DNA from 3 places in the Pectobacterium atrosepticum genome. Region 1 is predicted to be linked to each of the others. Evidence: predicted binding sites of a transcription regulator. Region 1 holds the regulator's gene; each other region holds the start of a gene.
What was found. Region 1 encodes PurR, which represses purine synthesis genes. Its sites were predicted from a motif close to CANGCAAACGTTTGCNTG; they were not measured.
Positions count from the first base shown of each region.

Region 1 (5,402 bases):
AAAAAGGAATGACGCTCAGCGCGGCGCATAAAAAACGCTATCAGCATGCCAAAACAACAGCAATGAATAAGTTGATGAGCCAAATAGGTAAACCTTATCACTGGGGCGGCTCATCTCCCTTTACCGGATTTGACTGTAGCGGGCTGGTTTATTACGCCTATAAAGATGTCGTCAAGATACAAATCCCGCGCACCGCAAATGAAATGTACCACCTGCGTGATGCTGCGCCGATTAAAAAGAGCGAGCTGGAAAGTGGCGATCTCGTCTTCTTCCGCATCAATAACCGTGGCGCTGCCGATCACGTTGGGGTTTATCTGGGAGAAGGGAAATTTATCCAGTCGCCGCGTACAGGCTCAGATATTCGTATCAGCAAGTTGAGTGAAGATTATTGGCAGGAGCACTACGTTGGCGCGCGTCGCGTCGTTACGCCACAGACGATTCGTTAAGCAGATTATACCGGTTATACCCTAAATAATTCAGACACGTTTATGCACCACAAACGTGTCTGAATGCCAACCAGCGGCGGAAGCACCGATCGGTTAATTCAGCACCGCGATAAAGCTAAATGCGATGATCACAGCCAACGAACCAACGGTTGTCAGCAAAGACATTTTCAGATTTGTATCCATAAACCACTCCTTATTAGCGAACAAGTTTCATCTGAAACTTCATCTAAAAAAAGACACCACCATTCACAGCAGAACCCACGCAGGTGGTTAAAACTACAAATAATAGGGTTATTACGATTCTTTCATAATTCTAGCGAAAAATCTCGGACGAATGCATCACTAATAGTATAAATTAGCCCTTTCACTTTCATGATAAATCGGACACAATCCGCTGTTTATGAAAGCGCTGCGTATCAGTCGAAAAACGTCAACCCAGACCCCTTCGGTATAACATTCGGCATTCTCCTTCTGAAATCCTGTTTTTTAGCTTAGAAGAAGAACTTTAAACGTAGGCAAACGATTAACAATATACTTACGTCTGTAACAGGTAAGTTCAGGAGTCATTTTTAGATGGCAACGATTAAAGATGTGGCAAAACGTGCTGGCGTTTCCACCACAACCGTATCGCACGTGATCAATAAAACACGTTTCGTCGCCGAAGAGACCAAGGCAGCCGTCAGGGCAGCAATCAAAGAATTGCACTATTCGCCCAGCGCCGTCGCTCGCAGCCTCAAAGTTAATCACACTAAATCTATTGGCTTGCTGGCAACATCCAGCGAAGCGCCCTACTTCGCCGAGATCATTGAAGCTGTCGAAAACAGCTGTTATGCCAAAGGTTACACGTTGGTGCTGTGTAATTCTCATAATGACATTGGCAAACAGCGCGCCTATCTTTCTATGTTGGCGCAAAAACGCGTCGATGGCCTGTTGGTGATGTGCGCAGAATACCCGCCGGAGCTATTGGGCATGCTGGAAGATTATCGCAGCATTCCAATGGTCGTTATGGATTGGGGACAAATGCACAACGATTTCACCGATACGATTATCGATAACGCCTTTGAAGGCGGTTATATGGCGGGCCGCTACCTAATTGAACGCGGCCATCGGGATATCGGTGCCATCCCCGGCATTCAAGAGCGCAACACGGGCAGCGGACGCTATCTCGGCTTTTTAAAAGCGTTGAAGGAAGCTGATATCACCGTGCGCAATGAATGGGTTGTTCAGGGTGATTTCGAACCGGAATCCGGCTACAAAGCCATGCATCAGATTCTCGCGCAGAAACAGCGACCTACGGCCGTATTCTGCGGTGGCGATATCATGGCGATGGGTGCCATCTGTGCAGCCGACGAACTGGGTTTGCGCGTACCGCAGGATATTTCAGTGATCGGCTATGACAACGTGCGCCACGCGCGCTTCTTTACGCCAGCCCTGACCACCATCCACCAGCCGAAAGAACGCCTGGGCCAATCCGCATTTTCTATGCTGCTGGATCGCATTACCAGTAAGCGAGAAGATGCGCACGTCATTGAAGTTCACCCGACGCTGATTGAACGCCGTTCGGTTGCCGACGGCCCGTTCCGCGATTATCGCCGCTAACCCCGACGACGCAATACAGACGGTTTTTCTATTCCTGCCCGCTTTCCCTCTCTGCTTGCTTCAGCCAATTTTCTTGTATATTGGCTGGAGCAACTCTAAACTGAACCCTGCGTTTCAGTTTCACTGATAAAACCAAAATAGCGATAGCCGCACGTCAGTAAGCAGGTCCGTGTTTTTTGCCAATGAGCTCCTGTTTACGTGCAAATTTCTTCTTCATTTTTCTCTGGTGACAGCCGATACGTCGGCTGCAGTAAGTGCTGTCCAGGTGTTTTACGATACTTTTATACGTGAAAAGTTAAGGAGACATGATGGGATTACCTTATGCAGAAGAATGGGATCACGATACCGCGCCTTGGTTCCACATAATGCAGGACATGTTGGCCACCGCAGATATCACGATCAACGGTACTCGCCCTTTTGATATCCACGTTACCCATCCCCGCTTTTTTAAACGCGTCTTGCGAGAAGGTTCGCTGGGATTAGGTGAAAGCTATATGGACGGATGGTGGGAGTGTGAACGGCTGGATATGTTTTTCCATCGTGTCCTGCGCGCAGGACTAGGAAATACGTTACCTCGCCGCCTGCACGATCTTACACGAGTCGCCATTTCCCGCGTCACTAATTTGCAGTCCCGCAGACGCGCTCAGGTTGTCGGCAAAGCACATTACGATTTAGGTAATGACCTCTTTACCCTGATGCTGGATCCCTACATGCAATATTCCTGCGCTTATTGGAAACAGGCACACACGCTGGAACAGGCGCAGGAAAACAAACTCACCATGATTTGCGAAAAACTCCAGCTAAAATCAGGGATGACGCTGCTGGATATCGGCTGCGGCTGGGGCGGGCTTGCTGAGTTCGCGGCGCGGCGCTACGGTGTCTCCGTTTACGGCATCACCATTTCCAGAGAACAGCAGATGCTGGCGCAACAGCGCTGTCAGGATCTTGACGTCACCATTGCGCTACAAGACTACCGCGATCTGAACCAGCAATTCGATAGGATCGCCTCTGTTGGCATGTTTGAACACGTCGGCCCGCGTAACTATGACACTTACTTTCGCATGGCAAAACGCAATCTTAAGCCCGATGGACTCTTCCTGCTACATACTATCGGTGCCAATAAGACCAACCCGCACATTGATCCCTGGATTCACAAATACATATTCCCCAACGGCTGCATTCCATCCATACAGCATATCGCGCAGGCGAGTGAGCCTTACATGGTAATGGAAGACTGGCACAACTTCGGCGCCGATTACGATCGCACATTAATGGCGTGGCATACGCGCTTTCAGCAAGGGTGGCCCCAGCTTTCTACACGCTATACCGCCCGCTTTCGTCGGATGTTTAGCTACTATCTGAACGCGTGTGCAGGAACGTTCAGAGCCAGAGAGCTTCAGCTCTGGCAGATCGTATTCAGTATCAATGGGATTGATGGTGGATTACGCGTTTCACGCTGAGAGAAACGAGAAAACCGGATGATATTGTTCATCCGGTTTACAAAAAGAGGCAACGCAGGGATTACTCTTCGTTGACGAGCTCGTTCGCCTGCTTGCTGGCTAACACGCGTTCTACCGTGTCGACCACGGCCTGCGTTTGCGGGTCGATTTCAATATTGATGCGATTCCCCAGTCGTTTCTGTCCCAGCGTTGTGCGGTTCAACGTTTCTGGAATTAAATGCACGCAGAAACGTCCGCGGGTCACTTCTCCAACAGTCAGACTAATGCCATCAATCCCGACGAAGCCTTTATGCAGCACGTATTTCATCAGCGCTTCATCTGCCAGGCGGAACCAAATCTGATGATTGTTTTCTGAAATCTGAATCTTGACCACTTCTGCCGTACACATAATATGTCCCGACATGACGTGCCCGCCGATCTCATCGCCAAATTTCGCGGCTCGCTCAATATTCACGACATCACCTTCATGAATATCGCCCAGATTTGTTAGCCGCAGCGTTTCTTTCATGAGATCAAAACTGACGCGATCGCCATCAATTGCCGTTACCGTCAGGCAGCAGCCATTGTGCGCCACTGATGCACCGGGCGTAAGCCCTGGCAGTAGGTCGGGTGGGAGTTGAATAACGTGAGTACGAAAGTTGGATTTTTCTTCAATCGACACCACTGGCGCGGTGCCCTGAACAATACCGGTAAACATGCAGTTTGCCTCTTAAAAACAAAGAAATGACTGTATGCAGTGTGCCCGATATTCTGTGGAAAACCAAACCGGAATACCGAGCGTCAAACGCTACCGAAACCGCAGCGTAACAAAAAGAATATATTCTCTTTCAAGCTGGTTTACTTTTATTAAGTCGTTACAATAACACTCTCGTTTTATTCTTGACGTTTTCCATATCCAGATTATTCATCCCGCTAGCAAAATTAAGTCATTCAAGGAAGGTATCCGTGCAACAGTATCTGACAGAAGCGCGTAAATTATCGGCGCTTGCTGTTCCTGTCATTATTGCGCAAGTGTCCCAAACGTCGATGGGTGTGGTTGACACCATCATGGCAGGTGCTTATAGCGCCACCGATATGGCCGCCGTCGCAGTGGGAACCTCTATCTGGCTACCCGCCATTCTTTTTGGTCACGGTCTGTTATTAGCGTTAACCCCCGTTGTCGCACAGCTCAACGGTTCTGGCCGACGCGATCGCATCTCTCATCAGGTGCGACAATCTTTTTTCCTGGCCGCCATCATTTCTGTGTTAACGATGCTGGTGCTGTATCAGGGTGAATATGCCATCAATCTGATGAGCAACGACTCGCCGGAACTGGCTGCAAAAGCCATTGGTTATCTGCATGCGCTGCTGTGGGGCGTTCCCGGCTATCTGTTCTATCAGGTGTTGCGCTGCCAGTGTGAAGGGCTGTCCAAAACCTACCCTGGCATGATGATTGGGTTCATCGGGCTATTAATCAACATCCCGATCAACTATATCTTTATCCACGGTAAATTTGGCATGCCCGAGCTAGGTGGCGTCGGTTGTGGCGTGGCTACCGCATCGGTTTACTGGATCATGATGCTGTTAATGATGCTTTATACCCGACGTGCTTCCTGGTTACGCGATATCCGCCTTCATCGCCCAGCATTCCGACCGGATTTTACCGTACTAAAGCGCCTATTTGGCCTCGGCTTACCCATTGCGCTGGCACTGCTTTTTGAAGTTACGCTGTTTGCAGTGGTGGCACTGTTAGTGTTACCGCTAGGCGTCGTCAATGTGGCCGGTCACCAGATTGCCCTGAACTTCAGTTCACTGATGTTCGTCCTTCCGCTCTCGGTTGGCGTTGCTACGACCATCCGAGTCGGGCACCGCTTAGGGGAAGGTTCAGTTGAGAATGCCCGTATTGCCGCGCACACTG
Region 1 covers NZ_CP009125.1:2,923,537-2,928,938, forward strand. The annotation lists gene GZ59_RS12880 (C40 family peptidase) at 1-446, shown strand, start outside; gene cydH (cytochrome bd-I oxidase subunit CydH) at 540-629, opposite strand; gene purR (HTH-type transcriptional repressor PurR) at 1,020-2,045, shown strand; gene cfa (cyclopropane fatty acyl phospholipid synthase) at 2,354-3,505, shown strand; gene GZ59_RS12895 (riboflavin synthase) at 3,567-4,202, opposite strand; gene GZ59_RS12900 (MATE family efflux transporter) at 4,451-5,402, shown strand, end outside.

Region 2 (5,402 bases), 1.2 Mb from region 1:
GTTTCTACGGCAGAATTGGTATGTAACGTGGACATGACCAGATGGCCAGTTTGTGCGGCCTTTACCGCAATTTCTGCGGTTTCGGTATCGCGAATTTCACCAATCATAATGACGTCCGGATCCTGTCGCAGCAGCGCACGTAAGATTCGGCCAAATCCCAGCTCGGCTTTAGGATTGATGGCTGTTTGGTTGATTCCCTGTAAGGGGATTTCGACCGGATCTTCTACGCTACAGATATTGCGGCTGCTATCGTTCAGCCAGCGTATCGCACTGTAAAGTGTCACCGTTTTTCCACTGCCTGTTGGGCCAGTGACGAGCATCATCCCCTGTGCGGCGCTCAGCACGCTAATAACCTGCTGTAATGCCTTTGCGGTGAGCCCGAGCTTATCCAGCGCCAACTCTTGCTGGTGCGTCTGCAAAATACGCAGTACGACTTTTTCTCCTTGCTGCACGGGGAGGGTAGCGATGCGTAACGAGTAGGGCTGTTGATCCAGCATCAGGCTGAATTGACCGTCTTGCGGTAATCGCCTTTCGGCAATATTCAACTTGCCCATGATTTTCAGCCGCGCGGTAATTCGGTTTGTCAGCTCGGGAGGGGGCGCGGATATTGACTGCAACACACCGTCAATCCGTAGCCGCACACGATAGCTGTCTGACAGCGGCTCAAAGTGGATATCAGAGGCGCGGCGCTGAACGGCGAGGCGCAGCGTTTGATGGATAAATTGCGCGACGGGGGAGGCGTCATCCTGATCCTGTTGCCCAGTGCTGGAGCGATCGGTGCTGGCATGGTAAGTCTCTGCTGGCTCGGCAACGGCATTCACCGGATTAAGCTGTTGTTCCATTCTGGCCTGTGGCCATTGTTCCACCATAATTCGGCGATTGCTGGCGAAACGCAGCGCGGCAATCATCTCCGCAGAAGGGGACGTCGTGACGGCGACCGACAGCGTTTGTTCATCGAGGTTAAGCAGCAATGCCTGATAACGTCGGCACAGTGTTTGTAACTCGCTGAGCGTATGCTCGGAGGAGAAGGAAGAATCCGTCATAATTAACCCGCCGTATTATCGAAACGGAAAACGTCCTGACAGGCGGATTGCAGGCTCTCTGCGTTGTCATCCGTGGCACAGTTTTTCGTCCAGCGTGAAGCGCCCGTTTCGGCATCCCACACTGGCGTCAGAACAACACGCAGGCCTTGCAGAGTGGCTTGCCCTGTCAATGTAATTACCCCTTGGGCGACGCTAACGGCGCTGACGTAGCGTGAAGATTTACTGCCCGGAATACTCTGATTACCTGCGTTGCAGGCGGTAAATGCGGCATTTTCCAGACCGCAGAGATCGACTGGCGTTTTATAAGACACCATCGTTTGTAGCATGTCCGTCAGTGCCGCTTTTTGCAGATAGCCTTGATAGGCGGGGACGCCAATAGCGCTGAGGATGGCGATGATCGCAATGACGATCATCAGCTCAATCAGTGTGAATCCCTGTTGTTTTGTCATGTTGATTTCCCTGTTGTTGAATATAAATTTTGTGGCGCACAAATATGGCGATGCATAAATCCATATGAATGGCTGGCAGCATAGAAAAGGGAGTGAAGGCTGACGAGCGGGAAAAATGAAAACAGGAAAGCGCTACGACATGTTTTTAGGCATTTGCAGAGAATTAAAAAATTTTTGCAGGCAGGTACGCATTATTCACATTATCAAGACCGAACGTCCGTGTGGGACAGAAAGTCCGTATTGTTACGATGTTATGGGGAGGATGAGATGAAGAAATGCGAACGAGGTGCGGAATGGCACCTCGTCGGTAGAAATAGGGAAGCGATTAGATAAAGCGCATGGATAAGTCCATTGCCTGCACGTGCTTGGTTAACGCCCCCACTGAGATATAGTCCACGCCGGTTTCCGCATAGCCACGCAGCGTGTCTAGGGTGACATTGCCGGATATCTCCAGCAGCGCATGGCCTTGCGTTAAGCTCACGGCTTCCCGGATGTTATCCAGACTAAAATTATCCAACATGATGATATCTGCACCCGCTTCTAGCGCCTGCTGTAATTCATCCAGCGACTCGACTTCAACTTCTACCGGAACATCGCCGCGTAAAGACTGTGCTTTTTCTACCGCATTTTTGATTGAGCCCGCGGCGATGATATGGTTTTCCTTGATCAGGAAGGCATCGGATAAACCAAGCCGATGGTTGTCTCCGCCGCCGCATGATACGGCGTATTTCAGTGCAGTTCGCAGCCCCGGTAGCGTCTTGCGCGTATCTAGCAGCCGGGTGCGTGTTCCTTGTAGTACTGCAACATAGCGGCTGGTTTCGGTTGCGACGCCGGATAGCGTTTGCAGGAAATTTAGCGCCGTGCGTTCGCCCGTCAGAAGCTGTTTGGCTGGCCCTGTGATGTCACACAGCGTTTGGTTGGGGGTGATGGTTTCGCCATCGGCGACGTGCCAGACGATCGTTGTCGTGTTGCCCAATTGAGAAAAGACTTCCTCAAGCCAGCGCGTACCGCAGAATATACCCGCTTCACGCGTGATAATGCGTGCGCTGACGATCTCGTTATCGGGTAGCAGAAGCGCGGTAATGTCTTGGTTAGCATCGACGATGCCACCTAAATCTTCACGTAAGGCCAGTTGCACGCTGGTAGGGATATCTTGTGCAATACGAGCAAGCAAGGTTTTTTGGCGTTGTTCCTGACTGTAGCGACGCGTTGACATGGCAAAACTCCGAAGGGGGATTCGGAGGTCTATGCTACCTTGTTTATATCCGGACATCCAGAATGAATAATTATTATAATTCAGACTGTTACTGTTATTAACCTTCCGACGAACATGTGCATTCGCCGGAAAGAAAACATGATTTTAGAAGTTGTAACCGACGACCAGGTAGTAGCCCCAGCCGGTAGATTTCACTTCAAACGGGCCTTTGCCGAAATTGAGTTCTGCGCCATCAGCCCATTGGCCGCCATTGTGGAAATAACGTGCGACGAAAGAGTAGTGCCAGTGGTCGTAGCCCAGCGCCAAAATATGGCTGGAGGCAATGGAGTTGTTAGTGCGGCTTGAATTCGATTTATCACGCAGTTCTGAACCGAAATCGAAATTGGTGAAGCTGATATAAGAGACGTTACCGCCCATCAGAGAGCCCAGCGGGTAAGAGTATTTCACTTTTACGCGGTAGCCATCCCACTCATTTTCGTTCGCTGCGCCGTAGTTCTGCCATTGGTATTTGGCATAACCGTTCAATGAGAGAGACAGATCGGTGCCGGTATCAATATCGGTGCCTAAGCCCATGTACCAGGTGCTCTGGCGTGAACCACTATTGCGGCCCTGATCGTAGATAACGTTATTGGCGATGTACCATTCTTTAAACGGACCAAAGCTGAGGTCAGCTCCCGTCAGTTTATCAATAGAGAAGCGCGGTTCGATCTCGACAAACAGCGGAGAGCCTTTGTCCCAAATGCCGCGGCTGTCGGGATCACCACCGAAAAATTTAGGCACATCGGCGTAGCCGTAGAAATCGAACCAGTCTTTACGCGCAAATGCTTCGTATTCCAGGTAGGTCGTGCTGCTCAACTGCGGTCCGAAGCGCGTGTGGGCGCTGCCGACGACGTTAATGCTCTGATGCCACCAGTCGGACAGGTATTCGGCTTTATTGTCGTCAGCAAGGGCTGGCATTGAGCATGACAGTGCGAGCAAGGCACCTGCGGCGAAAGTTTTTTTCATGTTAAGTACCATAGTGTTAGACGTTATTTATGTCGTGCGTAAGACCGAAAAATAAGTTTTGGTAATATCTAAAAAAATCAGAAGATAATTTTGTCATGCATTCTAAGTAAAAATAGACGCAATGCACGAAAACGGTTGCCTTTTATTGCGCTATTACATTTGTTATGTGATTTTAATCACATAATGGTGTTGGGGATTTTACTTTGATAAAAAGGGCATCGGTATTAAGTATAGGCAGAAAGGCGACGGGAATATCACAAAACGAACGGTAAAACCTATTGATATCCAGTTGGATAGATAGGATGGTGTGAAACATGGTATCTTTGATACAAGGACTTTTGGCTCCAATTGTTTTACTCCTGAAATAGATTTTTCGCCTGATTCAGCCGGCTAACGATACGATGCGAGGTTATCGCCGATGCTTTTGGAAAATGGCTGGTTATCCGACATTACACACACGCCTTCGCCGCATTATGATGGTCGCCCAAATAATGAGGTGCCTTCCTTACTGGTGATTCACAATATCAGTCTGCCGCCCGGTGAGTTTGGTGGCCCGTATATTGATCAACTGTTTACCGCTACCTTGGATCCTACGGCGCATCCCTATTTCGCCGATATTTCCCATTTACGCGTAGCAGCCCACTGCCTGATCCGCCGCGACGGACAAACCACACAGTATGTGTCTTTCGATGAGCGTGCTTGGCATGCTGGTGTCTCGGTGTTTGAAGGACGTGAACGCTGCAATGATTTCTCTATTGGTATCGAGCTGGAAGGCACAGATACGCTGCCTTTTACCACGGAGCAATATCACGCTTTGGCTGCGATTACGCACCTATTAATGCGGGATTATCCCATCACGCCGTCGCGAATTACCGGGCATAGCGATATCGCTCCAGGCCGTAAAACCGACCCCGGCCCTGCATTTGACTGGGACGGCTATCATCGTTTGCTACAAGAAAACTGGACAGAGAACAAAGGGAGCCTAGACCAATGACGCTGTTTACACTGTTGCTTACGCTGGCATGGGAACGGTTGTTCAAACAGGGAGAGCACTGGCAGATCGATCACCGGCTTGAGGTGATATTTCGGCATGTTTCGCCTCCGTCTTTATTTCAAACGCTGTTCCTGACGCTGTGTAGTATGGGCGTGGTGGCTGCTCTGCTGTGGCTAACGAGCGGTATTCTGTTTGGCTTGATTTCTCTTTTGCTGTGGATCGTCATCAGCCTAATGTGCATTGGCGCGGGTGAAATTCGTCAGCACTATCGGCGTTATTTGCAGGCGGCGCAGCGCGGCGAGTCGGACGCCAGCCGTGAAATGGCGGCTGAACTGGCGTTGATTCACGGTCTGCCAGTGGGCACGAGCGAAAGTGAGCAATTGAAAGAACTGCAAAATGCATTGCTGTGGATAAACTTCCGGTTCTATTTAGCCCCGCTATTCTGGTTCGTCGTAGCTGGGCCTTACGGGCCGATTACGCTGATGGGATACGCATTTTTACGTGCCAGACAGAGTTGGCTGGCACGGCACCACACGCCGCTGGAACGCGCACAGTCCGGTGTTGATAGTTTGCTGCATTGGCTTGACTGGATTCCCGCTCGTTTGGCTGGTGCTGCTTACGCTTTGCTGGGCCACGGCGAAAAAGCGCTGCCAGCTTGGTTCGCATCGCTGGGGGATGCCCGCAGCTCGCAATAC
Region 2 covers NZ_CP009125.1:4,113,461-4,118,862, reverse strand. The annotation lists gene gspE (type II secretion system protein GspE) at 1-1,043, opposite strand, end outside; gene ppdD (prepilin peptidase-dependent pilin) at 1,046-1,492, opposite strand; gene nadC (carboxylating nicotinate-nucleotide diphosphorylase) at 1,818-2,708, opposite strand; gene GZ59_RS18180 (nucleoside-specific channel-forming protein Tsx) at 2,853-3,713, opposite strand; gene ampD (1,6-anhydro-N-acetylmuramyl-L-alanine amidase AmpD) at 4,132-4,707, shown strand; gene ampE (beta-lactamase regulator AmpE) at 4,704-5,402, shown strand, end outside.
Region 2: the regulator PurR is predicted to act here: its motif matches at 3,838-3,855, upstream of GZ59_RS18180 (nucleoside-specific channel-forming protein Tsx).

Region 3 (5,402 bases), 640 kb from region 1:
CTGGAGTGAATGGCCGTCTGTGGAGTGCTCAGAATCACTTCAGCCACTTTCCTTTCTGATTTGCTCAAGAGTTCTAAGTGACTCTGGATTTTTTCCAGCATATTCATACGACAAGGGCCATGTAAGTTTTTTCCAATTTCAACTTAAGTTTTTCCAATTTCAACTAAAGGTACAACTGGCATTCATTACGTGAAAATATACTACGACCCTGTGGTGGTTGGCAGAGGGCAACACGCTAAGTTGGGGCCTTTTTTTGCCAGAACATGACATGTGTCTAACTTTCAGAAAAGTAATTGACTGTCAGAAACGACGAAAAATTTCGTTTTAGGGCGAATGCATAAGTGACTTCAGCCACTGCACAGACCGATTTACGCATTGTTTTCAGTCAATACCGACCATTATTTGGCATTTTTATGATGGGTTTACTGGCTGTAGTCAAAAAGAGTACATTATCGCTGTAATAAAATTACAGCATCCTGCAACGAGGAGATGAACATGGCGGTAACTTCAACAGCCCAAGCGTGCGATCTGGTTATTTTCGGTGCCAAGGGCGATCTGGCGCGCCGTAAATTGCTGCCTTCCCTGTACCAGTTGGAAAAAGCAGGTCACATCCATGCGGACACCAAAATTATTGGGGTGGGCCGTGCGGATTGGGATAAAGCGGAGTATACCCGCGTCGTGCGCGAAGCGCTTGACACCTTTATGAAAGAAGCCATCGACGATAAGTTGTGGGAAACGCTAAGCAGTCGGCTGGATTTCTGCAATCTTGATGTGGAAGACACGAAAGCTTTCAACAAGCTGGGCAAGATGCTTGACCAGAAAAATCGTACCACGATCAACTATTTTGCGATGCCACCCAGCACATTCGGAGCGATCTGCAAAGGGTTGGGAACCGCAGGGCTGAATAAAGAGCCTGCACGCGTGGTGATGGAGAAACCGCTGGGTACCGATCTGGCGTCTTCCCGTGCCATTAATGATCAGGTCGCGGAATTCTTCAACGAGTGTCAAGTTTACCGTATCGACCACTATCTGGGTAAAGAAACCGTTCTGAACCTGCTGGCGCTGCGTTTTGCCAACTCGCTGTTCTCCTCAAATTGGGACAACAGGACGATCGATCATGTACAGATCACGGTAGCCGAAGAAGTCGGAATTGAAGGACGCTGGGGCTATTTTGATAAAGCCGGCCAGATGCGTGACATGATCCAGAACCACCTGTTACAGATTCTGACGATGATTGCAATGTCGCCGCCGTCTGATTTGACGACCGACCGCATCCGTGATGAAAAAGTAAAAGTGTTGCGCTCGCTGCGTCGTATCAATCGCTCCAATGTGCATGAAACGACGGTGCGTGGCCAATACTCTTCTGGCTTTGTTCAGGGACATAAAGTGCCGGGCTACCTGGAAGAAGAGGGTGCGAACAAAAGCAGCAGCACGGAAACCTTTGTCGCAATTCGTGTCGACATTGATGACTGGCGCTGGTCTGGCGTGCCGTTCTATCTGCGTACCGGTAAACGTCTGCCAACGAAATGTTCAGAAGTGGTGGTGTACTTTAAAAATCCAGCACTGAACCTGTTCCATGATTCTTACCAGCAGTTACCGCAAAACAAACTGATCATCCGTTTGCAGCCGGATGAAGGCGTGGAAATCCAGATTCTGAATAAAATCCCAGGATTAGAGCACAAGCACCGTCTGCAAACGGTGAAGCTGGACCTGAGCTTCTCGGAAACCTTTAATCAGCAGCACTTGGCGGATGCCTATGAGCGTCTGTTGCTGGAAACCATGCGTGGGATTCAGGCGTTGTTCGTTCGCCGTGATGAAGTTGAAGAAGCCTGGAAATGGGTGGATTCCATCATGGAAGCCTGGGCGATGGATAATGATGCGCCGAAGCCGTATCAGGCAGGAAGCTGGGGTCCGGTAGCATCCGTCGCGATGATTACCCGCGATGGCCGTTCCTGGAATGAGTTTGAGTGACTTTTTGATAACAAGTCAGTAACGGGAATGCTGAGGTTATTAGGCATTCCACCGTTTTAATGTATGGCTAACGGTGCGGTCGGACATCTGCGGCGACGCAGATCCCTGTGGCAGGGGCGCGCTATATAATTAATGATGCCTTCGGGCATGACTGGAGATAATTTTTGATGAAAAACTGGAAAACGAGCGCGGAACAGATTTTGACAACGGGTCCCGTTGTTCCTGTGATTGTGGTCAACAAACTGGAACACGCTGTGCCGATGGCAAAAGCGTTAGTCGCGGGCGGCGTTCGCGTTCTGGAACTGACATTGCGTACCGACTGTGCCATCGACGCGATCCGTGCGATTGCGAAAGAAGTGCCAGAGGCCATAGTCGGTGCGGGTACGGTGACAAACCCTCAGCAACTGGCTGCGGTGGTTGAAGCCGGTGCACAGTTTGCCATCAGCCCCGGTCTGACCGAGCCGCTGTTGAAAGCCGCGATAGAAGGCAACATCCCGTTGATTCCAGGTATCAGCACCGTGTCTGAACTGATGCTGGGTATGGATTACGGCCTGCGTGAGTTCAAATTCTTCCCAGCAGAAGCTAATGGCGGCGTGAAAGCGCTCCAGGCAATTGGGGGGCCGTTTGCTCATATCCGTTTCTGCCCGACTGGTGGCATTACGCCGAATAACTACCGCGATTATCTGGCGCTGAAAAGCGTGCTGTGCGTTGGTGGCTCTTGGTTGGTACCGAACGATGCACTGGAAAGTGGTGATTACGCGCGTATTACTGAACTGGCGCGTGAAGCGGTTGCAGGCGCAAAAGCCTAAGTTTGTCGGTTACTGAATGACGAAGGCCACTCACTGCGAGTGGCCTTTTTTTATGACGGACATCCTTGTCCGTCACCCTGCGGGCCGTTGCTTCGCAACGTTGAAAAGCGTTCCCTACGTTTTTTATGGCCGGCTATTCTGTCCGCTGTCAGTGAGGTTTTCCCTCATCCGATCAGCAATAAAACGTATCAGCCGCTGACTTTAACGCTCGCCGCGACACGCTTGGCGATTTCAATGGCATCGTCTGTCGTTTCCGCACTGGCTAACGCGACACCCATACGGCGTTTGCCGCTGATATCTGGTTTACCAAACAGGCGAATTTGCGTATGAGGAAGTAGTGCGCTTTCCAGTTCTTGATAGCGCACATTGTCGCTATCCAATTCCGGTAAAATTACTGCGGAAGCCGATGCGCCATACTGACGAACCGCGCCAATTGGCAGCCCTAGAAAAGCGCGAACGTGCAGGGCAAACTCGGACAGATCCTGAGAAATCATCGTCACCATGCCGGTATCGTGAGGGCGAGGAGAAACTTCACTGAAAATAACCTCATCGCCGCAGACGAACAGTTCAACGCCGAACAGACCATAGCCGCCAAGCGCTTTCACAACATCGCTGGCCATCTTCTGTGCGCGTTCCTGCGCCAGCGCACTCATCCGCTGTGGCTGCCAGGATTCACGATAATCACCGTCTTCTTGTCGATGGCCGATGGGTGCACAGAAATGAATTCCGTCAACGGCATGGATGGTCAGGAGGGTAATCTCAAAATCAAAATTAACTAGCCCTTCAACGATGACGCGTCCACCACCCGCCCGTCCACCCTGTTGGGCATAGACCCATGCCTGCGCTAACTGCTCAGCGGAGCGAATCAGGCTTTGTCCTTTGCCGGATGAACTCATGACGGGCTTTACAATGCAGGGATAGCCAATGGCTTCTACGGCCTGATGAAAGCGCTCTTCGCTATCGGCAAAACGATAGGTGGATGTGGGAACGCCGAGCGTTTCTGCAGCCAGACGACGGATACCTTCACGATTCATCGTCAGGCGTGTCGCTTCAGCACAGGGGACAACATGGTGACCCTGATTTTCTAGCGTGACCAGCATGTCGGTAGCGATGGCCTCAATTTCCGGCACGATGTAATCAGGGCGTTCGGCTTCAACCAACGCTTTTAATGCATCGCCATCCAGCATATTGATGACGTGGCTGCGATGCGCAACTTGCATCGCGGGTGCATCCGCATAGCGATCGACCGCAATCACTTCGATTCCAAGGCGCTGACACTCAATCGCCACTTCTTTGCCTAATTCACCGGAGCCAAGCAGCATCACTCGTGTGGCGTCCGCACGCAGGGCGGTTCCAATCGTTAACATAACCTTATACCTGATCGGGTTGTGAAAAATGGCCTCAGTATAAACGAAAACGTTTGCGTACGCATTAAAGAGGGAACGCCTTGGAATGCGTTACGCAAAAGCGCACCAAGAGACAAGGACGCGGCTTGGCATTGCTGGGCAATCGTGCCACTCTTCTTGCCGAGTTAAAATTTTATGTCAAGACAACGAGATCCGACGCGATGAAGACACCGCAAGCTGAAAAAAGACCCCACGCGATAAGTACACATGGCGATACGCGTATCGACAACTATTACTGGCTGCGTGATGACGAGCGTGCCGATCCGCAGGTGTTAGCCTATCTGGAACAGGAAAACGCCTACAGCGAAGCCATCATGGCACCTCACGAGGCGCGCAAACGATCGCTGTATGATGAAATGGTTAAGCGTATTCCGTCGACGGATATGTCTGTGCCGTATGTCAGAAAGGGGTATCGCTACCAAAGTCGCTATGAGCAGGGTAAAGAGTACGCCATCTATCTGCGCCAGCCTGAGCAGGCAACAGAAGTGTGGGAAACGCTGTTGGATGGTAATCAACGTGCGGAGGGGCATGAATTTTATAGCCTCGGCGCGCTTGAGATTAGCCCGAGCAACTCGCTGCTGGCACTCTCGGAGGATTTTTTATCTCGTCGGCAGTACACGCTTCGCTTCCGTGATCTGAACCGCGACGAATGGCTACCGGATGTGATCGAAAATGTGACCGCAGGTGCTGAATGGTCGGCAGATTCAACGGTGCTGTACTACGTGCGTAAACATGAGAAAACGCTGTTACCGTATCAGGTCTACCGTCATCGCTTAGGCAGCGATCCGGCGCAGGATGAGTTGGTGTATGAAGAGAAAGACGATACTTATTATGTCAGTCTGAGTAAAACGACATCAGAGCACTATATTACCATTTATCTTAGCAGCACCACGACGACCGAGGTTCTACTGCTCGATGCGACGCTCCCAGATGCGGTGCCGCAGGTACACATTCCGCGTCGGAAAGATCATGAATATGGTATTGATCACTATCAGGACCAGTTTTATCTGCGTTCCAACCGAGAGGGAAAGAACTTTGGTCTTTATCGTTCGGATAAGCCTGATGAGCACGCGCTGGAAACACTGATTGCCCCACGTGAACAGTGTGTGCTGGAGAGTTTTGAGCTTTTCCGTGATTGGCTGGTGGTGGAAGAAAGAGCGCGCGGTTTGACCAGCTTACGTCAGATTCACTGGCATACGCAGGAAGAAAAAACGAT
Region 3 covers NZ_CP009125.1:2,285,126-2,290,527, forward strand. The annotation lists gene GZ59_RS10025 (MurR/RpiR family transcriptional regulator) at 1-107, opposite strand, end outside; gene zwf (glucose-6-phosphate dehydrogenase) at 496-1,971, shown strand; gene GZ59_RS10035 (bifunctional 4-hydroxy-2-oxoglutarate aldolase/2-dehydro-3-deoxy-phosphogluconate aldolase) at 2,139-2,780, shown strand; gene purT (formate-dependent phosphoribosylglycinamide formyltransferase) at 2,969-4,147, opposite strand; gene GZ59_RS10045 (S9 family peptidase) at 4,348-5,402, shown strand, end outside.
Region 3: the regulator PurR is predicted to act here: its motif matches at 4,190-4,207, upstream of purT (formate-dependent phosphoribosylglycinamide formyltransferase).